2 regions of the Paenibacillus phoenicis genome follow, and region 1 is predicted to be linked to the other one. Evidence: predicted binding sites of a transcription regulator. Region 1 holds the regulator's gene; the other holds the start of a gene.
What was found. The regulator NrdR, encoded in region 1, represses ribonucleotide reductase genes. The targets are predictions, from matches to a motif close to AACACNATATATNGTGTT.
Positions count from the first base shown of each region.

Region 2: U9M73_RS03550 (adenosylcobalamin-dependent ribonucleoside-diphosphate reductase) is a predicted target of NrdR. The motif match lies at 2,343-2,360, and genes of this name have one in related genera.

Region 1 covers NZ_JAYERP010000001.1:579,495-594,482, reverse strand. The annotation lists gene U9M73_RS02735 (DedA family protein) at 1-98, opposite strand, end outside; gene pstB (phosphate ABC transporter ATP-binding protein PstB) at 265-1,023, opposite strand; gene pstA (phosphate ABC transporter permease PstA) at 1,038-1,925, opposite strand; gene pstC (phosphate ABC transporter permease subunit PstC) at 1,922-2,824, opposite strand; gene U9M73_RS02715 (phosphate ABC transporter substrate-binding protein) at 2,911-3,867, opposite strand; gene nrdR (transcriptional regulator NrdR) at 4,048-4,518, opposite strand; gene U9M73_RS02705 (alpha/beta-type small acid-soluble spore protein) at 4,656-4,877, shown strand; gene U9M73_RS02700 (lytic transglycosylase domain-containing protein) at 4,951-5,514, opposite strand; gene coaE (dephospho-CoA kinase) at 5,511-6,107, opposite strand; gene mutM (DNA-formamidopyrimidine glycosylase) at 6,162-7,019, opposite strand; gene polA (DNA polymerase I) at 7,060-9,720, opposite strand; gene phoU (phosphate signaling complex protein PhoU) at 9,877-10,536, opposite strand; gene pstB (phosphate ABC transporter ATP-binding protein PstB) at 10,555-11,310, opposite strand; gene U9M73_RS02670 (methyl-accepting chemotaxis protein) at 11,549-12,775, opposite strand; gene U9M73_RS02665 (response regulator transcription factor) at 12,892-13,617, opposite strand; gene pnpS (two-component system histidine kinase PnpS) at 13,765-14,988, opposite strand, start outside.
Region 2 covers NZ_JAYERP010000001.1:738,653-753,640, reverse strand. The annotation lists gene U9M73_RS03550 (adenosylcobalamin-dependent ribonucleoside-diphosphate reductase) at 1-2,167, opposite strand, end outside; gene U9M73_RS03545 (2,3-butanediol dehydrogenase) at 2,651-3,697, shown strand; gene U9M73_RS03540 (DEAD/DEAH box helicase) at 3,914-5,692, shown strand; gene U9M73_RS03535 (YqhG family protein) at 5,702-6,661, shown strand; gene U9M73_RS03530 (hypothetical protein) at 6,827-7,900, shown strand; gene U9M73_RS03525 (DMT family transporter) at 8,189-9,145, opposite strand; gene U9M73_RS03520 (aminotransferase-like domain-containing protein) at 9,279-10,775, shown strand; gene U9M73_RS03515 (YqzE family protein) at 10,932-11,159, opposite strand; gene U9M73_RS03510 (N-acetylmuramoyl-L-alanine amidase family protein) at 11,321-12,031, shown strand; gene U9M73_RS03505 (divergent polysaccharide deacetylase family protein) at 12,018-12,941, opposite strand; gene U9M73_RS03500 (putative ABC transporter permease) at 12,975-13,499, opposite strand; partial or broken gene U9M73_RS03495 (LysR family transcriptional regulator substrate-binding protein) at 13,656-14,135, opposite strand; gene U9M73_RS03490 (hypothetical protein) at 14,375-14,869, shown strand; gene U9M73_RS03485 (Rossmann-fold NAD(P)-binding domain-containing protein) at 14,987-14,988, shown strand, end outside.

The sequences.
Region 1 (14,988 bases):
GGCAGCGGCAGCGCGATAAAGTCGATGGGAAGTCCGAGCAGCAGAACAAAATAGCCGTAATGCTCAAACATCCTTTCAATCCAATCCAATACGTCCATTATCCAAATCTCCTTTAGCCATTGCAGGCGCTGCCCACGCCAATCAGTCCACTCTTTATGTTATCAGTATATACGGAGATTTTCCAATCTAAAAGGGACCGCGAACGGGGCGGTTCCCCGCCCCGGGTCCAGCCCTGTTCCTAGGTGGCAAAAGGAGAGACGTATCTTATCCGAACCGGCCGCTGATATAATCGTCTGTACGTTTCTCGGACGGATTGGTAAAGATTTTACTCGTATCGCCGTACTCAACCAGCTCCCCCATGAGGAAGAACGCCGTTTTTTCCGACACCCGAGCCGCCTGATGCATATTGTGCGTGACGATGATAATGCAGTATTCCTGCTTCAGCTCGGCGATCAGCTCTTCAATTTTGGCACTGGATACCGGGTCCAGGGCCGAGGCCGGTTCATCCATCAGGATGATGCTTGGATTGACCGCAATCGATCGGGCGATGCACAGTCTTTGCTGCTGGCCGCCGGACAGGGCCAAGGCGGAGCTGTGCAGTCGGTCCTTCGTTTCGTCCCAAAGGGCCGCTTTGGTGAGCGATTCCTCAACGATCTGATCCAGCTTCTTCTTGTCCCGAATCCCGTGGTAACGCGGTCCAAAAGCGATATTTTCATAGATGGACTTATGGAACGGGTTTGGCCGCTGCCATACCATGCCGATCTTTTGGCGCAGCAGCACGACATCGGTCTTCGGATCATTGATATTGTCGTCCCCGATCCAGATTTCCCCCGTGATCTTCGCCCCGCGGATCAAATCGTTCATCCGATTCAGGCTGCGCAGGAATGTGGACTTGCCGCAGCCCGAAGGGCCAATCAAGGCGGTTACCTGCCGGGAAGCGAAATCGAGCGATATATTTTTAACGGCTTGTTTCTCTCCGTAATAGACGCTTAAGTTTTTCGTAGATAGTTCAATATTTGACACTTGGCTTCGCCCTCCTATTTCGTCGCCGTAAATTTCTTGAGCATCACGCGTCCGAGCCAGCGAGCCAGCAAGTTAAACACCAGCACGGTCAAAATCAGGACGGCCGACGCACCGGCGGCAATTTCAGGCGCATCCGGCGCCAAGCCTTCGGAATTGATCTTCCAGATATGAACCGCCAGCGTCTCCGCCGGACGGAACGGATTCAGCGGGGACGTAGGGCTCAACGGATTCCAGTTGCTAAAGTCGAGCCGCGGACTGCTCATCCCGGCCGTAAACAACAGGGCAGCTGCTTCGCCGAACACGCGGCCCGCCGCCAGGATCGTCCCGGTCAGAATCACCGGCATGGCGATCGGCAGCATCACCGATTGGATCGTTTTCCATTTGGACAAGCCCAGCGCCAAGCTGGCTTCCTTTTGCGCCTGCGGCACGCTGGCTAACCCTTGCTCGGTAATCCGCACCATCAGCGGCAGGTTAAAGATCGTCAAAGCTAACGCCCCTGAGAACAGGGAGAAGCCAAAGCCAAACAGGTTCACGATCACGAGCAAACCAAACAAACCCACGACAATCGATGGAAAAGAGGACAATACCTCAACGATCAAACGGATAAAATCGGTGATTTTCCCCGGTTTAGCGTATTCGCTCATATAGACCCCCGCGCCGATACCGAGCGGAATCGTGATGATCATGGTCAAGACCAAGAGGAACAAGGAATTAAACAATTGCGGGCCAATCCCGCCACCTGCCTTAATCGTTTCAGGAGGTGACGTGAGAAAATCGAAACTGATATGACCCAGCCCCCGGACTAAAATAAAGCCGAGTAACCCCGCCATAATCAAGACAATTAAGCCAGCTAAAGCGATAATAACAACTGTTGCGATTTTGTCGACGGTTTTGGCGCTCATCGTTTTGCTCTCCTTTCCAGCCAACGCACGATAAAGACGAATACAAACGTCATCAGCATCAAGATTAGTGCCAGCGTCCAGAGGACGTTATTCTGCGTCGTGCCCATGACCGTATTCCCCATGCTCAGCGTAATGACGCTGGTCAAGGTCGAGGTGGATTCAAAGAGCGAGCGCGGGATATGCGGCGCGTTCCCGATAACCATCTGCACCGCCAGGGCTTCCCCGAAAGCCCGAGCCATGCCGAGTACAACCCCGGTCAGCAAGGACGGTAAGGTCGTCGGCAATACGGTCCGTGACAAGGTTTGCCAGCGCGTAGCGCCAAGGGCGTAGGAACCTTCTTTCAAGCCGGGAGGCAGGGCAGACAGGGCGTCGGTGGCGATCGAAGTGATCGTCGGCAATATCATGATCGACAGTACGGTCGCTCCCGCCAAGATCCCCAGACCTTGTCCCGGGAAAATATCTCTGTAAAAAGGTACGATGATACTAAGCCCCACAAAACCATACACGACCGAAGGTATCCCGGCCAGCAGCTCGATGACCGGCTGCAAATACTTCTTGCCGAACTTCGGCATAATTTCAACCATAAACAATGCTGCGCAAATGCCAAGCGGTGCTGCGATCAACGCCGCCAGAATCGAAGTGCTGAACGAGCCCAAGATAAACGGCAGGGCGCCAAACATCGGCGGCTCCCCATCCGGCTTCCAGTTCGTGCTGCCGAAAATTTCACCTAGTGAGATTCCGTCTTGAACAAAAGTGCTTAACCCCTTGGTTGCTACGTAATAAACCATCGAGAAGATCGTAACCACCAGCAATACGATACAAAATGAAGCGTAAATTTTGCCGGTCCATTCCTCGACGATATGCGGTTGTATTTTTTTTCTTCCGCCGGACTGAGCCATGAAACCTCTCCCTTTAAGAACAGCACAGAAAGAGGCAGAACCGTCCGCCTCTTGCCGCGCTGATATGATGTTATCGAATCTGCTGGTTATTTCTTCGTGATGTTGCCGTCAACATCGCGTTCCACTTGCATTTTGCTGATCGGAATATAGCCAAGCTCTACTACGTCGCCGTTGTCGCCTTGAACATCCGAGGAAACCATGTAGTCCAAGAAGGCTTTCACGACTTCGTTTGGCTCGCCTTTCGTATACATGTGCTCATAAGCCCATACCGGATAAGTTCCGTTTGCTACGTTTTCTTCCGTTGCGTCCACGCCTTCGTACTTCACAGCTTTGACCGTATCGTCAAGGTAGGACAAGGCCAGATATCCGATCGCCCCCGGCGTTTCGCCAACCAGTTTCTTTACCGTACCGGAGGAATCTTCTTGGATCGAACCTTGCAGGTCCTCCGTTTTCGTACCCAACGCGTATTTCTCAAATGTGGCGCGAGTCCCGGAGCTCGACGGACGGTTTACAATTTGAATCGCTTGGTCCGGACCGCCAAGATCTTTCCAATTTGTGATTTTACCCGTGAAAATTTGGACCAGTTGGTCTTTTGTCAAATTGTCGACAGTGATGTCCGGGTTAACGACAGCTGCCATCGCGACGACAGCAACTTGGTGGTCAACCAGTTCACCAGCTTGAGCCGCATCCAGCTTCTCTTCTGCGAAGACGTCGGAGTTCCCGATGTCCGCTTGGCCTCCGGAAACCTGCGTCAACCCGGTGCCGCTTCCGCCGCCTTGAACTTGTATAGAAACATTTGGATTTTGATCCATAAATTTTTTCGAAACTTGGTCTACCAAAGGTTGTAAAGCCGAGGAACCTACAGCCAAGATCGACCCGGAAAGTTCCGATGTCGCTGCATTACCCCCGTTGCTCGCGGATGCTTCATCCGCAGTGCTTCCGTTGGTGCCGGCCGTGTTGTTTGGTGCCGCGTTGTTTTGACCGCATGCTGCCAGCGCGAAGCTCAGCACCAAAGTCAAAATCAATAACATACTCTTTTTCATTGTTTAGGTTTCCCCCTTAATTGATTTACAGTTTGATTATAGAAAGCGAAGATCAATGCTGTGTTCTCGTTTTGTAAACTTTGTGTAAAATAAGAGGGCACCTTAGTCTTTAGGTTTATTCTATGCAAAAAATAAAAAAACACTCCCGCGCCGGCCGGCGAAGAGTGCTTGAGAAGTGAACTATTCCGTGACCCCTGTATTTTTGGACAGCAGGCCTTTGAGTTCTTTCATAAACATGTTGATATCTTTAAATTGACGATAAACCGAAGCAAACCGTACATATGCAACCTCGTCCACCGGATAGAGCTGCTCCATCACCAATTCGCCGATTTGCCGGCTCTCTACCTCGGCGTTCGCCGAGTGGCGCAAGGAACGTTCCACTTCGGATACGATGGATTCCAGCTGTTCGACGGAAACCGGACGTTTCTCGCAGGCTCGAATCAGACCTCGCAGCATTTTCTCCCGGCTGAATTCCTCGCGGCTTCCATCCTTTTTGATCACAATCAACGGCACTTCTTCCACCATTTCAAACGTTGTAAACCGCCGGTTGCATTTCTCGCATTCACGCCGGCGGCGGATCGAACGGTTCTCGTTCGCCGGTCTCGAATCAAGCACTTTGGTGCCTAAATAGTCGCAATAAGGACATTTCAAACTAGAACACCTCCCCTCTAAATGACGTCATCACGGCCTGTCTCACCGGATGGCAATAAATTACTGCAAATTCATGTGATTGAAATTCCTAGTCCGGCACATAATACTGTTACCAACCACAAGGAGGTGAACAAATCATGGCCCAAAATAATAACTCTTCGAACAACCTGGTGGTTAGACAAGCATCCGGAGCTTTGGATCAAATGAAATATGAAATCGCTCAGGAGCTTGGCATCTCTTTCCCACAAGACGGATATGCTGGTAACCTGACTTCTTACGAAAACGGTTCGATCGGTGGTTTCATCACGAAACGTCTGGTGACCCTGGCTGAACAACAGCTGGCAGGTCAATTCAAATAACCGATCAACTGAAGAGAGCATTGGCTGGCGTGAGGTCGGTCAATGCTTTCTTTTGTTATAACCTTAGGCCCCCTTAAAAATCATCATATATCTTTAAATATTGTTTGTAATAGTGGGATACCCGCTGGACGTAATGCCGGGTCTCGCCAAACGGAATATTTTGCACCGTCTCCAGTCGTCCGTCCCATCGCCCGCTCTTCAGCCAATTTTTCACATTGGTTGGTCCGGCATTATACGCTGCGATCATGGCGATGGTGTTACCGTCAAATTGCTGGGAGAGCGATCTCAGATACCAGGTGCCGATCTGGATATTCGTTTCCGTCTCGTTGCGGATGTCTTCCAGCGTTGTATTGGGCAACTTCGCTTTGGAAATCACCCACTCCGCCGTATCGGGCATGATCTGCATAATTCCGAGCGCGCCTTTCCGGGACTCCACGCCCGATTTGTAGTTCGTCTCCACCTTAATGATCGCTGCAACAATAAACGGATCCAGGCCGTTGTTCTTGGCATGCCGCCGGATTTCTTCTTTATAATAAATCGGGTAAAACAACGAAAGCCATGCCGAATTAAAAAAGATGAGGATGATGAAACCGATAAACAACAGAAGCAAGACTCTTTTTTTGCGAAGCCACCTCATCGTAGTCCCTGATCCCGCCAAAAGTCATCTATCTGCCGCTTCGTTTCCTCAAGTCCACCGCTGTTATCAATCAAAATATCCGCCCTCTCTTTCTTGATTTCGATATCCATCTGGGCGCTGATCCGCTGCTCGGCCGCCTCCTTCGATAACCCGTCCCTCAACATCAACCGGGTTAACTGTACCTCGCGGGGGACGTAGACAACCATAATTTGATCGTATAACGGATCAAGACCCGATTCATAAAGCAGCGGGATATCCGCCACCACCAATCTGTGAGGATCCGCTGCTTCCAGCTCTTCCATGCGCCGCTTCATTTCAGCGCGGATCGCCGGATGCGTTAGTGCCTCCAGCGCCTTGCGCTCCTCCGGATGCGAGAAGACGATCTCGCCTAGCTTCTTGCGATTCAGCGTTCCATCGGGGTGCAGCACGCCCGGGCCAAATCGTTCGCTAACGGCGGCCAATACCGGATGGCCCGGCTCCATAATCTCCCTGGCGATCACATCTGCATCGATGATGGCGGCCCCACGCTCGGCCAACAATCGGGAAACCGTGCTTTTCCCGGTCGCAATGCCTCCGGTCAGTCCGATGTTCATAACCCTATCCACCTCACACTCATAACTTGGAGCCTCGTTCTATCTCGTTAGCCGTTACTTGGCGCGTGCAGACCCGCTTGTCCGATAAGGCGGCTGACAATTCGGGCAAAAATGCGTGCCCCGCCCCCCTACAACGGTCTTCATCACCGGCTGTCCGCAGTTCAGACAAGGCTCACCTTGGCGGCCGTACATCCGCAAGGAATGTTGAAACATCCCCATTTCCCCTTGCCCGTTCACGTACGATTTGATGGAGGAGCCACCAGCTTCTACCGCTTCGGTTAACGTCTCAACGATGGCGGCATGAAGCTGCTCCAGCTGCCTCTTGGTCAGCTTGTCCGCCGGATATTCCGGGTGGATGCCTGCCCGAAACAATGCTTCATCTACATATATATTCCCCAAGCCAACGATGTATTCCTGGTTCAGCAAGGCTGGCTTGATTTTCGTGGTTCGCCGGGAAATTTTGTCCTGGAATGCTTGAAGGGTAAACGACTCCTCCAGCGGCTCCAATCCCAGCTTCACCAGCGGCTTGTTCGTAAACTCCTCCCCAGGAGCAAACAGATGCATCGTACCAAACTGGCGTACATCCTTGTAGCGGAGTTCCGTCCCGTCCGTAAACCGGAAAATGACATGGGTATGCTTCTCCACCTCTTCTCCGGGCTGATACAGCCCGTAACGCCCTTCCATCCGCAAATGGGAGACGAGCACCAGCCCATCCATGATAATCCGCAAAAATTTTCCGCGGCGGCCAATCTCTAAGATGGTATGGCCGGCAAGTTCGGCTTCAAACCGTCGGATATCATCCGGCCGTTGGATGATGCGCGGCAGAAACACATGAACACTTTGGATCGTCTTGCCCACGATCAATTGGGTTAAGGTCCGTCGGACCGTTTCCACCTCCGGCAATTCCGGCATATCCTCTCACCTCGATCTAAGTTGTTGTCATGCGCAGAGCTTACTTCGCTTCGTACCAATTTAATCCGCTGGATACTTCGGCTTTCAGCGGTACAGAGAGCTCCAACGCTTTCCCCATCGTCTCCGGAACCAGCTTGCTCATGAACTCCAGCTCCTCCGGCGGCACCTCAAACACCAATTCGTCATGCACCTGAAGCAGCATGCGGCTCTTTAATCCGTGCTTATGCAGTTCCTCATCCATGCGCACCATAGCCAGCTTGATGATATCCGCCGCTGTCCCCTGAATTGGCGTATTCATCGCCGTCCGTTCCGCGAAGGAACGCAGGTTGAAATTCGAGGCGTTGATCTCGGGCAGATAACGGCGGCGCTCCAGCAGCGTCTTAACATATCCGTCACGCTTAGCTGCCTTCACGATCTCATCCATGTAACGCCGAACCCCTTGGAAGGCATTAAAATATTGCTCAATAAAGCGAGCAGCCTCCTTCCGCGTGATGTTCAGGTTCTGGGACAGGCCGTAATCGCTGATCCCATAGACGATGCCAAAGTTGACCGCCTTCGCGGAACGTCGCATATTGGCGTCCACCTGATCCGGTCCTACGCCAAACACGTCCATGGCCGTCTTCGTGTGGATGTCCATATCGTGCAGGAACGCTTCCTGCAGCCCTGGATCCCCGGAAATATGCGCTAACACCCGAAGCTCGATTTGCGAGTAATCCGCGGACAGAATAAACCAGCCTTCCTCGGACGGCACAAACACCTTGCGGATTTTGCGGCCTTCCTCCAGCCGGATCGGGATATTCTGCAGGTTCGGATACTGGCTGCTCAAGCGTCCGGTGGCGGCAATCGTCTGCCGGAAATACGTATGCACTTTGCCCGTTTTCGGCGAAATCTCCTTCAGCAGCCCCTCGACATAGGTCGATTGCAGCTTGGCCAGCTGGCGGTATTCCAAAATAAACTGCACAATCTCATGGTAAGGCGCCAGCTTCTCCAGCACTTCCGCATCTGTGGAGTAGCCGGTTTTCGTCTTCTTGATGACCGGCAGGCCCAGCTTATCAAACAGAATTTCCCCTAACTGCTTCGTGGAATTGATATTAAACTCCTGGCCGGCGATCTCATAAATACGCGCAACCAGTTTATTGATTTGGGCTTCAAATTCCACGCCCAGCTCTTTCAAGGCTTCCTTGTTGACGGCAACGCCTTGCTTCTCCATGTCGGCCAAAATCCGAGATAACGGCATTTCCAACTCATAAAATAACTTCTCCATCTCGTATTTCGCCAAATCCTCACGCTGCAAAGGCAGGATCCGCAGCAAAGCATCCGCCTTGCGAGCCAGATGACGGCTCAATACATCCGGCTCCGGCACTTTGAATTTCGCGCCTTTGCCATAAACTTCATCGTCTCCGGGAACCTGCGGCAGCTGGTATTTCGCGGCCAGCCCGCTGATCGTCTGGTCGCTCTCCGTCGGATCAAGCAAATAGGCCGCCAGTTGCACGTCGTGCTCGGCTCCGGCAAAAGCAACGCCATGCCAGAACAGCACCAAATCCGCCCGGTGCAGATCATACCCGCGCTTCGGCACCTGCTCGTCCGCCAGCCAAGCGCGCACTTCCGCCGCAGCCTCCGATTGCAGCACGTCAAACGACAGGAAGTAGTGGCGGCTGGCCGTAGACAGCACCATGCCCATCATTTCGGCCTGATGCGGGTTCTCCCCGTGGGACTCCACGATGATTCCTTCGATGTTTGGCAAATCGGCCGTAAGCTCCTTAAGGTTGTCCAAGTCCACCGTGGTCACCTGGATGTCAACCTGCTCCGCGCGAGCCGCTTCGCCGGTTGCATTCTCGCCGCCGGCAAAGGACATCCGCTCCAGCAGCGACTTAAACTCCAGCTTGCGCAGCATCGGGACCGCGGTTTCCTCCGGAATGCCGTCAAACTTCATCTCCTCCCAGGAGCGTTCAATAGGAACCTCTCGGAAGATGGTTGCCAGCTGCTTGCTCATGCGGGCGTCCTCTGCGTGGTTCACCAGATTCTCCTTCATTTTGCCCTTCAATTCGTCGGTATGGGCCAACACTTCCTCAACGGAACCGTATTGATGCAACAATTTCAGGGCTGTCTTCTCTCCGATTCCCGGCACTCCCGGAATATTGTCGGACGTATCGCCCATCAGGCCCTTCAAATCGATGATTTGCAGCGGCTTCAGCCCATATTTCTCTTCAATTTGCTGCGGGCCGTAAGGCTCGACTTCACTGACACCCTTGCGCGTTAGCGCCACTTTAACCCGATCGCTGACGACCTGCAGCATATCCTTATCGCCGGTCACGACCAGCACTTCATGACCGGCCTCTTCCGCCCGTTTGCTCAAGGTGCCGATAATGTCGTCCGCTTCGTACCCGGACAGTTCAAACCAGGCGATACCAAAGCTCTCCAGCAGCTCGCGCATCAGCGGAAATTGCTCGGACAGCTCCGGCGGCGTTTTGTCGCGTCCTCCTTTATACTCCTGATAGCCTTCATGCCGGAACGTCACTTTGCCCGCATCAAAGGCAACCAGCATATGGGTAGGGCGCTCCTCTTGGATCAGGCGCAGCAGCATATTGGTGAAACCGTAAACGGCATTCGTATGCAACCCGCTGGAGTTCGTGAGCGGCGGCATCGCAAAAAATGCCCGGTAAATGATGCTGTTCCCATCTATAAGAATCAATTTTTCCATACGACACCTCGTCCACAGTATTCTACCTTATCTTATGATAACACAGGGGCCATCCCGATAACACCAAAGCCGTCCTTGGAAAAGAAAAACCGGTCGCAGCCTGCGTAATTTCGCCAGCTGCGACCGGTTGGACGCACGAAAAACTTCATTTCAAAGTTATTGGTTCAGGTCAGGACGATGCCCGGTCACCAGGTAAACGGCGCTTTCCCCGATATTGGTTGCATGGTCGGCGATTCGCTCGATGTATCGGCCCACCAGCGTCAGCAGCATCGCCTGCTGGAGGGATTCCGGGTTTTCGATCATAAACCCGTACAACTCTTGAATCATCTGGCTGTACAGGTGATCTACCTCGTCGTCATCCTTGGCCATTTTGTAAGCCAGATCGGTATTCTCATCCAAATACGATTGCAGCGATTCCCGCACCATCAGTATGACTAGCTCGGACATCTTCGGGATATCGATGAGCGGCTTGATTAACTGCTGGCCTTCCAGCCGCAGGGTGACCTTCGCGATATCGATCGCCAAGTCTCCCATCCGCTCCAAATCGCTGGAAATTTTAAACGCCACGATAATCCGCCGCAGGTCCTTGGCCACCGGCTGCTGAGTCACGATCAGGCGCGAGCCGAGGTCCATCACTTGCTCTTCCATCCGGTTCAGCTCGACATCGCGTTCAATGATGGTTTTCGCTTTGGCCGAGTCCAGAGCCTGCAGGGCGCTGATCGCCCCCGTCAAGGCATCCTCCACATGCTCGCCCATTTTTCTCAGCAGCTGCCGTAAATCCTCCAGATTCTGATCAAATTCCTTTCTTTGAATCATCTTGCTGCAGCCTCCTTGTTATCCGAAACGACCGGAAATGTAATCTTCAGTGCGTGGATCCTGCGGCGTGGAGAAGAGCTTCTGCGTATCGTCCGCCTCCACAATTTCTCCGTTCAGGAAAAAGACCGTCTTACCCGAGATGCGCGCCGCCTGATGCATGTTATGGGTGACCATAACGATCGTATAGCTATCTTTTAATTGCTGCACCAGCTCTTCAATTTTGAGGGTAGAGATCGGGTCCAGCGCTGAAGTGGCTTCATCCATTAGCAAAATATCCGGCTGCACAGCGATCGCCCGGGCGATGCAAAGCCGCTGCTGCTGTCCGCCGGACAGGCTCAGGGCCGACCGATTCAGGAAATCCTTCACCTCGTCCCACAACACGGCCTGGCGAAGGCTTCGTTCCACGATCTCGTCCAGCTCCGCTTTATTCTTGATGCCGTGTAACCGCGGGCCATAAGCCACATTGTCATAAATCGATTTCGGAAAAGGATTCGGCTGCTGAAACACCATCCCCACCCGTTTGCGCAAAGCCTCCACTTCAACATCGTCGCCGTAAATGTCGGTGTCGGCAATTTGGACAACCCCTTCGATCCGCGTGCCCGGAATCATATCGTTCATCCGGTTCAATGTGCGGAGAAGCGTCGATTTGCCGCAGCCGGAGGGGCCAATGAAAGCGGTAATTGCTTTTTCCGGAATATCCAGAGAAACGTCTTTCAACGCATGGAATCGGTCATAATATAAGTTTAATTTTTGAATCCGGATGATAGGTTTCATTGCAGTTCTCCTTCACCAAAATACGTCTAAGCCACCGGCCGCAGCCTCTAAGCCGTTACGGGCCGGGGAATGCCAAGCAAGCTTGAAGCACGGTACCCGCCTTCCCGCGAGCCCGTGCCAATTCTACATCGATTTAGCTAGTATACGCATATTCGCGAATTGTCTCATGTCAAACAATTGTATTCTATCGCACTTATGTAAAAGCACATGAGCTACATTGTAAACGTGGTGTAAAATTTTACGAAAGTGATGTTAAATGTTGTAACTCCCAGAGCACGGTTCTCGTTCGCTCGGCCGCCGTTTCCGATGAGCGGAACATCTCCTGGCTGCGCTGCTCTGCCGCCCGGGCGGACTCCACCAGCGCTTGGAACGTCCCGTCCGCGTTACCGACCCGTTCGTGGCTTTCCGCCATCTCCTCCGCTGTTGAGGAGACGGTGGCTGCCGTTTGCTGAATCAAGTGATTCACCACCCCTAACGTGTCGCCAATTTCCTCCGAGAATCGCTTGGTCTGCAGTGCAAGCTTACGAACCTCGGAGGCGACGACCGCAAACCCGCGCCCGTGCTCGCCGGCATGTGCCGCTTCGATTGAGGCGTTCATCGCCAGCATGCCGCTTTGGTCCGCGAGACTGCGGATATGATCCGCAACCGATGAGATCTGCTGCATCTGCTCCAGCAGCTTGGCCATTTGCTTCTCTTGGGAACGGGCCATCTCGAGCACGCGGGTAAACGACGCCTTCACGGCCTCCAGCTCTTGCCGCCCCTCCAACGATAAATCATTCATCCGCTCGGTCTCCTGCAAGCTTCGTTTTGCCGATTCCGCCACCGCTGCAATCGACTGCTCGATCTCTACGACCCGGTCGCGGCTGTCACGCACCGCCGCCTGCCTCGCTTCATCCGCCTCCCGCTGCAGCTCCCGGGACATCTGCATCAGATCCTGAATCGTCAGGATTCCGTAATATTTCCCTTGATCGGTTAAGATCAGACCATCGTAGAAGGAGGTTCCCTCCCTTCCCAACGCCAGATCCAGCAGTTCACCAGCAGGCGTATCACCTTCGCAAATCAAAGGTTGCTGCTCGGCAAACTGAAACGATGCGACTTCATAAAATAGATCAGCGGCAAACCGCCCCGCCAAGTGGCGGAAAAACCGATCCCGCATCAGCAGCCCCAACGATTTGTGATCCTCATCACAAATCACGATGCACGGAAGCTCAGGCTGCCTTTGAAACTCCCCCATCACCTGGCGACAGGGAACCTCCGGGCCAATAACCGGAACCTTGCGACAGAAGGAACGGGCTTCAACCGTTGTTAGCCCCCTACTTCCTGCACCTGCCCGCCCTCCATTCGAGCGATCCTCTTGCCTCACCAACACCGCACGGTGAATCTCGCCTACTTCGCTGCTTGCTGTCCCGCTCCCTGTCTCTTGATCTGTCGAGCTTTCCAGCAGTGCTATGGCCTGTTTTCCCAACCTGCTTCACTCCCCCATATGTAAACGCTGCGTTCGATCTAATCATAGAGGGATAATGTTAAGCTTATGTTCCCAGGATGTTAGCCCTATGTAAAAAAGAACGTCCACCATAAAAGTTACATGATGGACGCTTGCTTCTTATTCACAACCAGTTTATAGCCAACACCGCGAATGGAATCGATATGCACGGACTGCGGATCCAGCTCAAGCTTCTTGCGCAGCGAACTGACGTGCACATCCACCGTCCGCTGTCCTCCGATATAGTCAAATCCCCACACGGCGTTCATCAGATCGTCTCGGGTCATCACCACGCCGGGCTTGCGAGCCAAGTACAGCAGCACCTCAAACTCCTTAGGTCTCAGCGTGATTGGTTCCCCGTTTAACGTGACCTCGTATTTCTCGGGGTAAATCGTCAAGGCGCCCAGCACGATTTGTGAATTATCCTGCTCAGCCGGCTTCTCGCGTTCTTCCTTGCCGGTGGAACGGCGGAGAACGGCGGCAACACGAGCCAACAGCTCCGCAACGCCAAACGGCTTCGTGATATAATCGTCAGCACCGGATTTCAAGCCCTGGACGACCTCTTCCTCCGCATTTTTGGCGGTCAGGATAATCACCGGCGTCTTCACACCCTCGCTGCGCAGCTTCGACATGATCTCAAAACCGTTCATGCCCGGCAACATCAAATCCAGCAAGATCAAATCAAAATCCTGCCGCAGTGCGGTTTCATAACCGATTTGCCCGTGATCCTCTACGATAACTTCATAGCCTTCGTTCGTCAGGTTGTAAGACAAAAGCCGGGATAACGTCGGTTCATCTTCGATAACCAATAGACGTTGAGTCATAGTACCCTCCATTTGTTTGCGGTACAAGTTCATCTCTGAACCAATATCACTTTAATGACAAGCCCAGCATATCACGGCAATGTTAACGTAGTGTAAAGTTAAACAAAAAACGGTTTACATTTTATTTTTATGATCCCCGGACCGATCCTAATCATCCAGGGAATGCATCAGGGGCAGTTCCAGAATAAACGTTGTTCCTTCGCCAACCTTGCTCTCCACGCGGATCGTGCCGCGGTGCAGATCCACGAGGTGCTTGACGATGGACAGGCCAAGTCCTGTCCCACCTGAGCTGCGGGATCTGGCTTTATCTACCCGATAGAACCGTTCAAAAATTCGCGGTAGATCCTTTTTAGGGATGCCGATACCCGTATCGCTAACGAGAATACGCACCTTCTCCTCGTCCCCGCCTTCGCCTATGATGCTTGCGGAAACGCGCACTTTCCCGCCTTCCAAGGAATAGCTGATCGCATTGGACAGCAAATTCATAAAGATTTGCCGCAGCCGATCCTCGTCCGCTTCGATAAATAAATGCTCGGGCACGTCATGCGACATCGAGATCGACTTCTTCTCCGCAGCCGGGAGAAGCACTTCATAAAGACTGTCAAACAGCTCGCTTAACTGCACGGGCGCGTACTCCAGCGGCACCCGCTTCGATTCGATTTTGGACAGCTCAAGCAGGTCGCCAATCAGCCGGTTCAACCGGTCGCCTTCATCATAGATGATCTGCAGGAAGGAACGGGTGGTCTCCTCGTCCTTCACCCCGCCGGCGAGCAGCGTTTCGGCAAAGCCTTTGACCGCGGCAATGGGCGTCTTTAATTCGTGGGATACGTTGGCCACGAATTCGCTGCGCATCCGTTCCAGCTTGCGGATTTCGGTGACATCCTGCACCAGGAACAACATGCCGCGATAGTTGCCGTTATCCTCAAACATCGGCACCCCGTCGAAATGCAATATTTTCTCCTCGGGATCGTAGACGTTGCGTTCTTCCTGTACCGCTTCTTTCCGGGCGATGCCTTCCTCCATAAATTTAACGAATTCGTAATTTCGCTTGAGCTCCTGATACGGTTTGCCTAACACCAGCTCGCCCTTGGTATGGAGGATGCGTTCCGCTTTCCGGTTAATCAAGGCGATATGCTCGGTGGCATCTACCATAAGAATACCGCCGGTCATATTTGCGAGGACGCTTTGCATCAAATCCTCGTTATCCCGGATCCGCTTGAGCTGCTGCTGCAAGCTGTCCGCCATTCCGTTTATTGCCATGCCCAGTTGACCGATTTCGTCCTTACGGGCCAGCTTGACTCTCGCGTCGTAATCAAATCGAGAGATACGGTGGGCTACGCGAGTAATTTGTTCCAGCGGCTTCGTTAACCC
Region 2 (14,988 bases), 160 kb from region 1:
AACCAGCTTTACCTACGTTCAAGAAGATCTCACCTGGAGTCCCGTTCATGTCATTGATCGTGATATAGGCCATGCCAAACGGCGTGTTGATTTTATACGTTGCTCCATGCAGCACTTGCGGGCGTCTCTTGTATTGTTCGCCGGTTTTTGGGCTGCTGGCTTGAACCGAAGCATTTGCCGGTTGTGGAGTTGCCGCTGCGCTAGGTTGAGCAGATGCTTCCTCTTTCTTCTCTTCCTTCTTCTCCGTTTGCAGAACTTGCACATCGCGGCTGCCATCGCGGTAGATCGTTACGCCTTTGCAGCCAAGGTCGAAGGCCAGCTCATACAGCCGTTTCGTATCTTCAACCGTAAAGTCGGACGGGCAGTTGGCCGTTTTCGAGATCGAGCTGTCCACCCAACGCTGAATCGCCGCTTGTACGCGGATATGATCTTCCGCCGACAAATCCATCGCCGTTACGAAGTAATCCGGCAGCGGTTCGCCTGGATGCGCGTCCATCCATTCCTGCGCGATCGGCACGAATTGCTCGTCGAAGCCGAGACGGCTTTGACGGTAATATTTGAAGGCGAAGTACGGTTCGATCCCAGTCGAAGTGCCAACCATCGTCCCTGTGCTGCCAGTTGGCGCTTGGGTAATGATCGTGACATTGCGAATCCCTTTGGTGCGGACAGCTTCACCAACTTCTGGATACACTTCCGTCATGTTCTTCATAAAGCCGCTTTGCAAAAATTTATCTGCTTCAAATGCCGGGAAGGATCCTTTCTCTTCTGCGATATCTGCAGAGGCCAGGTAAGCTTCCTTCGCAATAAAGCCATACAATTTATCGAGGAATTCCAGCGATTCCGGGCTGCCGTAACGGATGTTCAGCTTGATCATCAGCTCGGCCAGACCCATCGTTCCAAGGCCAACGCGGCGCTCTTTCTTCTGGTTCTTCTCGTTTTCTTCAAAATGATAAGGTGTCTTGTTGATGACGTTGTCCAAGAAACGAACTGAATAACGCGTAGTTGTCGCCAGTTCATCCCATGCCACATCGTGCTTCTCTTCATCGTAGAACTTGGACAAGTTCATCGCCGACAGGTTACATACGCCCCAGCCCGGCAGCCCTTGCTCACCGCACGGATTCGTACAGATGATCGGGTTAAAGTACCAGCTGTTGGACATTTGGTTGTAGTATTCCATGAAGACCACGCCCGGCTCAGCGGATTTCCAAGCCGATTCGATGATCGTATGCCAGATCTCACGCGCTTTGACGGTACGGTAGTGGATCACTTTACGTCCATCGGCTTTCCATTTATCGAGATCGCCGTCCCACACCTCGTTGTAATCCTCGTAAGTTGTATCCGGGAATACCAGATCCCAATCGAGGTCTTCTTTTACAGCTTTCATAAAAGCATTGCTGACGCAAACCGACAAGTTCGCGTTGGTCACTTGGCCCATCGTCTGTTTAACAGTGATGAAGTCCAGCACGTCCGGATGCCAGTCGTTGATCATCAGCATCAGCGCACCGCGACGGCTGCCGCCTTGCTCGATCAGGCCGGTTGTGTAGCTGAACAAGCCGCCCCAAGATACAGCACCGCTGGAAGAGCCATTAACGCCACGAACGATCGCACGACGTGGACGCAGGGAGCTCAAGTTAATGCCTACGCCGCCGCCGCGAGCCATGATCTCGGTCATTTCGGACAGCGTCTCCATGATGCCGCCCCGGCTGTCCTTCGGCGAAGGAATAACATAACAGTTGAACAAAGTTAACTCATCACTGGCACCGGCACCAGCCGCAATCCGTCCGCCCGGAACAAGCTTCCAATCATCCAGAATATAACGGAATTTCTCTTCCCATTCCTTCTGCTTCTCCGGCGTTTCCTCAACCGAAGCCATCGCTTTGGCCAGACGGTCCCACATTTCTTCAGGCGTTTTCTCGATATTGAGGGTCAGCTTCTCGACGTCGGTCTCCACCAGATCGCCCCGGCGGGTCTTCACCGTAACCTTACGGCCGTCACGGGCAACAACCTCCCCTACTTCCTTCGTCGGGAATTTTGGGTCGTCCTTCGTCAGAACGAGTACGACATCGCCCACTTTGGCGTGGCTAGGATCCGCGTCCTTCCAGGCGTACCGGTCCAAGAAGATTTTCTCACTTAGCCCCTCAAGGCGCTGTTTTTGCACAGTTTTCAAAGAAAACACCCTCCTAAAAATTGATTCAGAGTATCCTTTAATTAATCAGTCATTCGCCTCGATTCCTAAAGTCGAAATTAGGCAAAAAAACGAAAAAAAACGCTGTATCAAGCCGGAAATCGCCCGCTTGATCACCGCGGCACACACCCTGTAAACGGTAATATCATATGTATGAATCACAATATATTGTGTGCGAATACCATTATACTATACAATATCTCGTTGTCATAGCAGTTCAGGGTGAAATTTCAGGCTTTAATCCGAATACATCTCGCCCAACCCCCTGTTTCCTTCAATTCTCTCTATTTTTCAGGCTCAAAACTATAAAACCGCTTTGTAACCATTTCCAAGAAACCAGGGAAGCATCTCCTAAGTTTTATTAGATTTGAATTAACACAATTTTAACAAATCAATGGGAATCCTGCCCCCAAAAAGGAGTAAACTAGAAATTGAGGTTCATAACTTACGAGGAGATGAGTTCAAGTGAAAGCTTTAAGATGGCATGGCGTCAAGGACCTAAGACTGGAGAACATCGAGGAGCCAAAAGCGGAACCGGGCAAAGCGAAAATCAAGGTGGAATGGTGCGGGATTTGCGGCAGTGATCTGCACGAATATGTAGCCGGCCCGATTTTTATCCCTCTGGAAACCCACCCGTTAAGCGGAGATAAAGCGCCGATCGTCATGGGACATGAATTTTCCGGACAAGTGGTTGAAGTTGGCGAAGGCGTCACCCGCGTGGCCGTCGGCGATCGCGTCGTGGTTGAACCGATCTATGCCTGCGGAACCTGCGAGGCTTGTAAGCAAGGGAAATACAATCTTTGCGATAAAATGGGCTTCTTCGGCCTGGCGGGCGGAGGCGGCGGATTCTCCGAATATGCCAACGTACCGGAACAAATGCTACATAAAATCCCGGATTCGGTATCCTTCGAGCAAGGCGCCCTGGTTGAGCCATCCGCTGTAGCACTTCATGCAGTCCGCTCCAGTAAATTTAAAGTGGGCGACAAAGCAGCTGTCTTTGGCACCGGACCGATCGGTCTGCTGGTGATCGAAGCACTGAAGGCTTCAGGGGCTTCGGAAATCTATGCGGTCGAGCTGTCTGAGGAACGGAAGCAGAAGGCTGCCGAGCTCGGCGCCATCGTCATCGATCCGAAAGAATACGATGCCGTCGAAGAAATTCACAAGCGCACGCAAGGCGGTGTGGACGTAGCCTATGAAGTGACAGGGGTTTCTCCCGTGCTAACCCAGGCGATCCTATCCACCAAAATCGGCGGTGAAACGATGATCGTCAGCATTTTCGAGAAGGAAGCCTCCCTCCATCCGCAAAACATCGTCATGAAGGAACGTACCGTAAGCGGCATTATCGGCTACCGCGACGTCTTCCCGGCGGTGATCAGCTTGATGGCTCAAGGCTACTTCTCGGCGGACAAGCTGGTGACGAAGCGCATTAAGCTGGATCAAGCCATCGATGAAGGCTTTGAAGGACTCCTCAAAGAGCGGAATCAAATCAAAATCTTGGTGAAAGCGGAGTAAAATAGATCAAGCAATCGCCGGTCAGGGAGATGATCCCCGGCCGGCTTTTTTTTTAATGAGATAAACCACCCTCTTGCTCTTACAAGGTTATGAACTCCTTCCTTTTCGTCCATACTACACCTACGTCTGCAATTTAAGCACAAGATCTGCCAGATTCGGATCTTTTCTCTCCGTAATCGAGCCGACAAATACGCACCGAAAGGGAGGTTTTACACTATGAATCCACATCCCTCCGGCCTTTCCCCCCACCCGGCCGCGTCGCCAGACTTGCACGCCCCGATTCCCATCGACTTCGACCGGAGCTGGTTCAACGAACTGGAGACCCGGCATCAAAAGGGCGGTCCCTGGGACGATTGGAAGCTGTTTAACCTTGCCCTTGAGGCCGAATCCGCTTCGCTTGTCACAAGCTTTGAGGAGATGCAGTGCCTAAAGCATCTGCACAACGTCACGCCGCTGCCCCATCAAACCGAAACCGCTCGCAAAGTCCTGTTCGAGATGCGCGGACGGGCTATTTTAGCCGACGAGGTGGGGCTTGGGAAGACGATCGAAGCGGGCTTAATTTTAAAGGAATATATCGTGCGCGGATTAGTGAAAAAAGCGTTGATCTTGGTGCCGGCCTCCTTGGTGCTGCAATGGGTACGGGAGCTGAACCAAAAGTTCGGCATTCCGGCCGTAGCCCAGAAGAAGGAGCATTCTTGGCACAACGACGTGGTGGTTGCATCCATGGACACGGCAAAGCGCGACCCGCATAAGAACATTTTGCTGAACAACGAATATGACCTGGTGATCGTGGACGAAGCCCATAAGCTGAAGAATAAGAAAACGTCGAATTATCAGTTCATGCTGCAGCTGCGGAAAAAATATTGCCTGCTCCTCACCGCCACCCCGGTGCAAAACGACCTCGGCGAGCTGTTTAACCTGATCACGCTGCTGAAGCCGGGTCAACTGGGCGGGCAAAGCGAGTTTGCTGCGAATTTCGTCGTCGATAAGCGGCTGCCGAAGAATGAGGAGCAGCTCAAGGATGAGCTGGCCAAGGTGATGATCCGCAACCGGCGCGGCGACGGTGAGCTGGAGTTCACCAAGCGGATCGTACGCAACATCGACGTGGAGTTATCCCCGGAGGAGAAGAACCTGTACAACGGGGTAACTTCCTTTGTCAAAGACCAATATCATGCCAACGGCGGAGACCTCAACAGCATGCTGTCCCTCGTCACCTTGCAGCGCGAGGTGTGCAGCAGCCGCGACGCCGTGTTTGTCACGCTGGTGAACTTGTCGAAGAAGCTGGCTCCGGACTCCCCGATTCGCGACCGGATTTGGGATCTCGTCGATCTGATCCGCCAGATCAAAGCCAACAGCAAAGCGGAGAAAGCGATGGAGCTGATCCGCGAAATGAACGACAAGGTGATCGTGTTTACCGAATATCGGGCGACGCAGGAGTATTTGCTGAAATATTTTCGCGAGCGCGGTATGACGGCGGTGCCGTATCGGGGCGGAATGAATCGCGGCAAGAAAGACTGGATGATGGACCTGTTCCGCGGCCGCGCCCAGGTCATGATCGCCACCGAAGCCGGCGGCGAAGGGATCAACCTGCAGTTTTGCCACCAGATGATCAACTTCGACTTGCCGTGGAACCCGATGCGCGTAGAGCAGCGGATCGGCCGCGTCCACCGCTTGGGGCAAACCAATGACGTCCATATATATAACCTGTCCACCAAGGGCACGATCGAAGAGCATATCCTTCACTTGCTGCATGAGAAGATCAATATGTTCGAAATGGTCATCGGCCATCTGGATGTGATTTTGGAACGGTTCGAGAAGCAGCATTCCCTGGAAAAAAGCCTCTACCAAATCATTCTGGAATCCGGCAGCGACGAGGAAATCGCCAGCCGTGTCGACTCGCTGGGACGCGAATTCGATACGATTAAATCCGAGCTGGATGCGGAAGCCGAAGAACGTGGGAACAACGGCGGTCTGCAGCAGCTCTTGGGAGGTTGAGTTGCGGTTATGTCCATGACCCGAGAGCAGATTCGCGATTTTGTGATGACTTATTTGGAAGCGACGGAATGCCAGTTTCTCGAAAAATCGCCCCATCACGTCACGGTGAAGCTCTCTCCCCGCGCCGACCGCGATTTGACGAACCGCCCTTATTATTGGGGGTTCATCGATCGGACCGGGGCGGAGCCAGAAACGATGTCGTTTTCGTTTATTTTTGACCCGGAGGCGCACCAAGCGGTCGAGAAGGCGAAAGCCGCTCAGGAGCAGGCGGACGCCGGGCAGCAGATGGAAAACGCCCAGGAGGACACCTTGCTGGGACGTTATTTTGGGGCGGTCCGGCCGTTGCCGGTGCTTGGCCCCGGCCGGATTCAACGCGAGGAGCTGGCGTTTGGCAGCTCGCGGCTCAAGCAGATCTTTGAGGCGGCGCGGAAAGGCGGCCGCTATGTGTACTTGTTCGAGGAGCCGGGGCAGCGGCAGCGGACGGCCTTGCTGCCCGCCGCTTACGAGCCGTGGCTGGGCGTCTGCTTTAAGGTGGAGTTCTGCTGCGATATGAAGCGGGAGGAGCTGCATTTTTACGGCGTATCCTTACTGTCGGGCGAGGTCGATGAATCGTTTCAGTCCCGGATCGTGGGCAAGCCGCTGGTCCCCCGATTGCCGGAGAATATCCATATCGAGCCTACCCGGCTGTCCTTGGATGCCGGTCGCTTGGCACTCGAGCAGCGTCTGACCGAACAGATCCAGGCCTACGATGACACCTGGGCGCAGGAAGCCCGCGAACGGCTGAGCGATGAGCTGGCGCTGATCGACGCCTATTACAAGGATCTGATCAAGGATCCCGAACCCGAGCGGGCGCAAGGCGCAACCGAGCAATACGAAGCGAGACGGGAGGAAATCCGCTGGCAATACGAGCCGAGAATTGTCGTATCCGCCTTGGGCTGCGGCATCTTTCATCTGCGTTCGCCGAGGTGACGAGAAATAGACGGATCTCGCTAAAAGACCGCAAAAATAGAAGCCGATGGCGGCCAAACCGCGCGACAGGTTGCAACATCCTTTTTGGACCGGCTTCGGTACAATGGACAAGCAATCGAAATCAACAGGCCAAGGTGCCATACGAATTGCCAGGGAGGCGATGTCATGCGACAACCGCGTTATCTCCGAACCAACCTGAAAAAACGATCGATCACTTGCAAAATTCTCTTATGCGCCAGCATCTTATATAGCGCAGCCAGCGCAGGTTTGCCGCTGGCGGGCGGCCCCGGCGGCCTGAGTACGGCGGCCGCCGAAGGCGTAGGCAGCGCAGCCGGCGCGTGGACCGGGCCGGCTGCGCTGGCGGCGCCCCGGGCCACGGCGGATGCGCCAGCGCCTGAGGCGCTGCGGCGCTTTGCCGCCGAGGCCATCGACAAGCTGGCCCAGGCCGAGCCGTTTACAGCCTGGGCCGGCGCCGCCGCCACCATCGAGCCGCTGGGACCGGGCACGCACAGCTGGCTCGTCACCTTAGCCGGCGGCGGCGGTGCGCCTGCGCCGCGCGGCTATCTCATCATCTCCGCGACGGAGAGCGGAGATTACAAGCTGGTCGAATACGGAATGGGCGCTTATTCCGTATTCGACCCAGCGCTGCTCGAGGCCGCGCTGCGGCAGAGCGGCCTCGGCGCAGCCGCTGCGGGACGCGTGACCGCCGTCCCGCTCTACGCCGGCCCGGCATTGGCCGCGTGGAGGGTTCACCTGCCGGAGGGCGGTGAACCCGGCTACGTCAATGCCGCCGACGGCGAATGGCTGCCCGAAACGACGGGCAGCTGGGACAAGCAGGCGGGCGGCTATGCGCCGCCGCGGCTGGCCGCCGGCAGCCGCGATTCCATATCGCCCGCCCCTATGGTCTATACGTCATCCCGCTTCGATCCTTACGACAATCTGCGATGGATGACGGCCAAGCCTTTGACGCTGAAGCCTGACGCCTTCATCGGTAAATTAACAGCGAGCCATAAGCTCGTCTATGCGGCTTCCGGAGCCGGACGCACTTATTCCTTTCCTCTGCCGGTCTACGGCTATCAAATTTGGAAGAGCGACAGCTTGTCCGAGGCGCCAACCGCACCATCGGCAGAAGCCGGGGCCGAAACCGAGGCCGTCTACGTTGTCACCGGCACCGACACCACCCTCCGGCTGATCGCGCTGGATGCCTTGATGGCCAGCGGTAAATTCGTCACTTTCTAGCTGCTGAACCTATAGAGAAGAGCACTGCCCTTAGCTGGCAGTGCTCTTTTTGGCTTAATCACGCATACCCTTTCAGGCGATTCCTGCAAAAATACAGTTTTTTGAGACGGAATCGCCGTTTTATCTAAAATAACTGCAAAAGTGCAGGCTTTTTGCCCCCAAATCCTCCATTTGCCCCAATTCGCGAAAAATAACTGCAGTTTTGCAGGCTTTCGCTGAAAAATCAGGATTTCCCCGAAAAAAACTGCACTTTTGCAGCTTTCTCCGGGCAAATACCTCCGGCGGACCCTATGAACCCGCCGCCGAACCCGTACCTCCCTCTGCGGCGGCCTGCGCCGTCAATCGTGCCGGTCGGCTGAGCAGCTGGCGCAAACTGTCCAGATTGGTCAACACCGTGCCGGCGATAATCGCGACCCCGCCCAACACCGCAAACCATCCGGCCGTTTCTCCGTAAAACAATACGCCAATCGTCATCGCAATCAGCGGCGATACGTACAGCCAAGTTGACGGAAACACCGGGTTGGTCTTGGCCACCAGCCAGTAAAACAAGCTGTGCCCCACCATCGAACCCACCACGGTTAAATATAACAGCGAGCCTAAGGCAGTCGGCTCTAGCAGGTCCCCTGCCGTCACCCGCTCGGTGAAGCCCGACAGGAGGAACAGCAGCAAGCCGCCGTAAATCATTTGTGCGGCGTTCAGCGCAATCGGCGACACCGCTGCAAAATTCTCAGTGACTCGTTTGGTATACAGAGCGCCGATCGAATACATTACTTCCCCGGTCAAAATCGCCGCGCAACCGATTACCCAGCGGGGTCCGGCCTGTACCGACACCATGTTGGGCAGCACCAGCAGCATGACCCCGGCCAAACCGATCATGATGCCCAGGACGGCGCGTCCCGTCGCTTTTTGCCGCAGCACCATCATCTGCAGCAGCAGGATCATCAGCGGCCCTGTAGCCGATAATACCGCAGCGACGCCGGACGTGACGTATTGCTCCGCCCAATAAAGTAACGCAAACGTCCCGAAGGTCAGCAAAGCTCCCGTCACCAGCATTTCCTTGCGCAGCAGCAGGGTCCACTCCGCTTTTTTTCTCCAAACCATCCACAGAAACAGAATCGCCCCGGCCGCGAAGAAGCGGATCCCCGCGGAGAAAAACGGAGGCGCCGCATGATCTACCCCGATTTTTATCGCTAAAAACGTCGTGCCAAATACGAGACATACGATCAAATAGTTGACCACAATCATGGAAATCTTCCCCTTTCAGCTGTTGAAATGTATCATACAGGAAAGAGGACAGAACAGATGACTCATCATAGAACAGATACTCGGGCTTTACGGATAAAATAGACTCACGGCACAAAGCGAAGGAGAGATGGCGATGAACATAAGGCCAAAGCCGGCAGAGCCTGGGAGGATTCGGTATACGCAAGTGTATAAGTATATCCTGGACCGGATTCATCGGGGGGATTGGAAGGCGCACGATAAGCTGCCCTCCGTGCGTGAGTTAGCGGGCGAGCTGCAGCTTCACCGGTTAACCGTCTTCCGGGCCTACGGGCTGCTGAAGGAGCAAGGATACATTTACGTCAAGGAAAAATCCGGTTATTACGTGTCCGGAGGCCGACCGTATACTGATCCCGCCGAACCCGAGGATGCGAGCAACACCCGTTCCAACCTGACCACCGGCGGAGCAGGCGGAACAACGTTTAACGCTCTAGCTCGGCACGGGACCGGTCATCTGCAGAATACCTTAAGCGAGATTCACCAGATCCCAGCGGTCTACTCTTTCTCCCAAGTACTCATCGACCCGAACCTGCTGCCGAATCTGTTCCTGTCAGACCACGTGAAGCAGGTGTTCGACCGTTATCCTAAGCTGCTGGGCACCTATTCCTCCGTCCAGGGGGACGAGGAGCTGCGGGAACTGCTCTGTGCGGATATGCAGCGAAAAGATAAGCTTCAAGTCTCCTGCGACGAGCTGCTGATCACGACCGGCGGCCAGCAAGCGATCGACCTGCTGGCTGGCGTTTTTCTTCGTCCGATGGATTATGTGTTGGTGGAACGCCCAACCTACAGCTCGGCGCTCGATTGCTTCCGTCAGCGGGGCGCGCGTCTCCTCCCTGTGGAGATTCATCGGGACGGATATGACCTCGACCTTGTTGAGGGTTATATGAAGCGCCATAAACCCCGGATGTTTTATATGAATCCTACATTTCATAATCCGACGGGATTTATCGTGCCGGCCAGCCAACGCAAGCGGCTGGTGGAGCTGGCCGAGCGCTACGGCTGCCTGATCGTCGAGGATGACGCGGTTCATGACGTTTATTTCGATGCGCCGCCTCCCCCGCCGCTCTATTCCTACGATACGGAAGGCTGGGTTGTATACCTGCGCACCTTCAGCAAATACCTGGCGCCGGGGCTGCGCATATGCGCCGTTGCCGCTCGCGCGGCGGTAATGGCCCCGCTGCTGACGGCCAAATCGCTGGCCGACAACGGCACGCCGCTGGTCAACCAGAAGCTGTTCCAGCACTGCTTCGAGTCCGAGCGGCTCCAGCAGCACCTGGAGAAGCTTCGGACGGCGCTGCAGATTCGCCGGGACGTGATGGAGCAAGCGCTTGCCGCCGGCACCGGATGGCAGTGGTACCGTCCGCAAGGCGGATTAAACTTGTGGGTCCGCCTTCCTGAAGGCTTAAGCTCCAATCAACTGCTCACCGAGGGCGTCCGCCGCGGGTTGACGTTCGTCCCCGGAACGATTTGTGATCCCTTGGGGGAAATGGATGACCGGATCCGACTCAGCTTTTCGTTTAAGAATGAGGCACAAATTCGTGAAGGCGTTCACCTGTTGGTCCAGTTAGCGGATGAGTTGGCGCGAGGGGGATGAGTTGGTGCAGGGCAAATGGGCACGAAGGCGAAGATGACGATGGCAATGACAAAGAAAGAATATCCCCGGCTCCCAAGCGCATCTAAAAACAGCCGCCCTCTCCCTTTCGGGACAGAAGGCGGCTGTCATCAATAACCGGGTTCAGCTTCGGCTTACTCAAACTTTCCGTGAGTGAGAAGCCTGTTCTTTTCTCTGGGCTTCTTTCTTCTTTGGCTTGGGAAGCTGCCCGGCCCACAGGGAGATGGAGGACGGGATCATGCCGAACCAGCGCCGGCTCCACGGTTCCTTCGCCTTCGACCGCTCGCGGCGGATTTCCCGCGGGGTTTCCACGTAATCTACTACCCGTTCGGTGATATATTTGACCAATTCGTCACCTTTGGCCATGGAGATAAGCTCCTTTCTCGCATTGTCGTTCTTCGTTAGCCCTAGTTTGCGCCGATTCCCTCCACCTTAAACCCGCAAATCCCCAGACGTATGACCGCAGCCGCGGAATGCATGATTTCCCCGCCGCAGGTTTACTCTATAGAGGAAGTATCTCCTGAAAGGTGAGACAAATGGGAAAAATGATACGATGCCTGTTAACGCTAACGTTGACGGTCTCCATTGCCTTGGGAAGCGGCATCGCTCCGGCCGCGGCGGATGAAGGCAACGACCTCAGGCATGCCTTCCCCGAGCCGGTGATTCTGATCGATGCCGGCCACGGCGGAATCGACGGCGGCACGTCTTATAAACAATATCTCGAAAAGGACATCAATCTCGAAATCGGGCGTCGGCTTTACGTCGTCCTCCGAAGCCACGGCTACCGCGCGATTCTCAACCGGACTGGTGATTACGCCTTAAGCGACGACAACCGCTGGCTTCCAAGCCGCTCGCGGCACCTGCGGGATTTGGCGCAGCGCAAGGAACTTAGCGAACAGTTGCCCGCTTCGATCGTCGTCAGCCTGCATGTCAACTGGGGACGGAATCCGGCCAAACGCGGACCGCTTGTGCTCCATCAGAATGAAGGACGCAGCGCCATACTGGCCGCTTCGATTCAACGGTCGCTGGAGCGGTTTTACCAGCTGGACGTTTCCCGAACCCCGGAGCTTGGCAAGCCGTTTTATTTATTGAACCATATCGATTGTCCGGCTGTAATTGTAGAGATGGGCTTCCTCAGCAACGAGGAAGACCGCGCTATCCTCACGAACAGACGCGGTCAACAGAAGATTGCCGAAGCATTGTATCGCGGCATCGCCGAATACTTTACGGTAATGTAAACCCCGGTCCCAGCTGAAGGCTGGGACTAATTTGTTCCCAGACCAGCTCACTCGTCCCGATGAATTGGACACCTTCAGCCTGTAAAATTGGGATGTTCTTTTTCAAGGCGGCCGCGGTTTTCTTACCCTGTACCCCTACATGCCCGATCGTTACGCAGCTATTGCGCTTACCTTTATTTAGGATGTTCAGGACCTGCCGCAGTTGTTTCGTAACATGCGCTTCGCTGCCTACATCGTCCAGAAAAATATCGTTTTCCAGCCGGGGCAGCCCCATCTTCTCGCTTAAGCGGGGAACAACGGACCGAGAGTTCGTTTTGCTGTCAATGAAAAATAACCCCCGCTCGCGGCATACCTCCAAAATCACCGACATCACCCGCTCGTCCTCAGTCACCTTCGAGCCCATATGATTGTTCATCCCGATGGCATAGGGAACTTGGTCAATCGCGGCTTCAACCCTTTGCCGGATCTCCTCGTCTGTCATGCTGGAGAGGATCGCCCCAGGTCCCAACCATTCCGCCTTCCCTTGCTTGGGCTCCATCGGCATATGAATGATCACGTCGTGCCCGTACTCATGCGCCCGCCGGGCATCCTCCTGCGTCGTTTCCAGGAATGGCATGACCGCCACGGTTAATTTGATCGGCAGGTTGAGGATTTCCTCTGTACCGGCCATCCCGTTCCCTAAATCGTCAATAATCACCGCCACCTTGTGGGAAGCGGATCGTGGTTTGAGGGCGGCCTTATGATCTTGTGTTTCTGACTTCACTTCACTTGATTCCGTGCCCGGGTTCTCTGCTAAATTATTTGCTGTCGGCGCGGCTTGTCCGCTAATCGAGGCCGTTAGCAACAGCGCGGCAAGACCACCGGCAGCCAGTATTGGGATCCGTCGAACCAGTTTTTTGAAATAGGACATGAGGCTTCCTCCTTTCTCTTAAGCAACGATGGGCTAGATCAAGCTCCCGCGATATTCTCTTCGCCGCGTAAGACAGGTCCACGCCAGATCAATGGCAAATAACAATAGTAGCGCCGGCCCAACCACCGGCCATACAGGAGAAACGCTTCGATAGGCCTGTTCCGCCAGCGGGTGCACCACTTTCAGCGTGAATACCGACAGAACGCCCCAATACAACGAAAACTTCAGACAAATATGGCCGCCAAGCTGGAAGCGCAACCCCGAATAATCCCACCATCTCCGACCAAACAACATCAGCAGCAAGCAGCCGCTAACTCCTTCCACTACGGTGGGGATGATTAAGCACAGCAATCCGGTAAGCAGTAGCCGGTGTCCTCCACCCACCTGGACAAGCCACAGCAACAGAACTGGGGCAACGCCGTACATCGGCTTAAACGGTCCTTTCATAAAACCTTCCTTCCAGAACTCGCCTTGCGTAAAAAGGTTGTACACATTTTCGAGCAGCCAGCCAAATAACGCATACAGCAGAAAGTAAAAAGCGATTTCTCCCGCCGTCAATCCACACCAGCCTCCTTTCTGCTAGTATGACTGTCCCTGTCCGGAAACATGCGCTACGCCGCCCTTACCTGAGCTTGATCCAACCTATAAAAAAAGCCCCCCGGAGAGTGAAGCCTTAAATCAGACTTCTCTCCCCAGGGGTCGGCTCTCTTCCCATCAGCCCTGCACCTGGATCTTCTTCAACGTCTGGACCCGTTCTTGAATTAGCGTAATAAATTCCCGTGCCGCCGCACCAAGGTATTTATCCTTCAGGTACACGATCCCTACCTTCCGGGTCAAAGAAGGATTCCGCAGCGGAAGGAGGCATAATTTTTCCAAATCGTACATTTCCAACAGCGTCTTGGACAGGATCGTTACGCCTGCGCCGGAACGGACTAGCTGCAGCAAGGAATCGATGGTGGTTGTTTCGATGTGGGGGTGCAGCGTAAACCCCTTGATTGCACAAGCCGCATCAACCAGTTGGCGGCAGCGATGCGTCTCGGGAAACATCACCACCGGCTCTTGATAGAGAGGAATGACCGCAAACCGTTCGTCTTCCTCCTGCAGGATCGTCACGGCAAAGTCCGCCTCCCCCGATACCAAGTATTCGACGACGTCTTCGACCCCCAGCAGTTTGAGGTGCAAGCGGGGATGCCGCGGGTAAAATTCACTTTAAACGGACTAACTTCTGCGACTGCATCCATCATTCGCCTTGGAAGGAATAAGCCCTTTCGCAGCAGCTTGACGGAACAACCCTTTTTCCGCACTTATTTAGCCGCCTCCATCGTTCACTTCACCCTTCTCTTTTTTCCGCCAATAAAGGGTTGACCTGAAATGCATTTCATCGATTAAAGTATCTTCAGATAATGAATCGGAACAATCGAGGTGAAGAACCGATGTATGGTTACGAGGAGACGATCGCTGAAATGGAACAGCGCCACGCCGCATGGCTCCAGCTCTTGGACCAATCAGCCGATCGGTTGGAGGAGGCGCTGCTGGAGCTGCCGGTGCCGCAGAACGTAAAGGCGTATGCCTACTTGCAGGGATTAACCCGGTTTCATAACTCGCTGCTTGCCTTGCGTTTGCTTGTCGTTTCCGGTTTCAGCGAGGAGGCAGCCGGTCTGTTGCGTCACATGACAGAAGCGGCGGCGATGGTAAGATACATCTCGATGAGCGGGGATTCGCAAGTATGGCCCCTCGTCGAGGAAGCGGGGTCTGTTCCTTGGGATCCAGCTGACGCCGCCAAACCGGATGGCGTTCCAAACCCGCGAACGCTTGCGGAGCAAGAAGACTGGTTTCCGCCGATTGGCCCCTCCCCGTTTGATGCAACCGACCTGCTTTCCAAGGGGTGCCGACTGGCTGAACTACTGCTGGAAACCCTCCCGGAATAAGGTCCTTATGGCGTTTCTACTGGAGGGTTCAGCGAGAAACCGTCACTTCGTGATATAGTAGAAAACAAGCATGTGACGTGCGTAAGCTGCTGGATCAGGGAGGTTTTAGTAGAAATCAT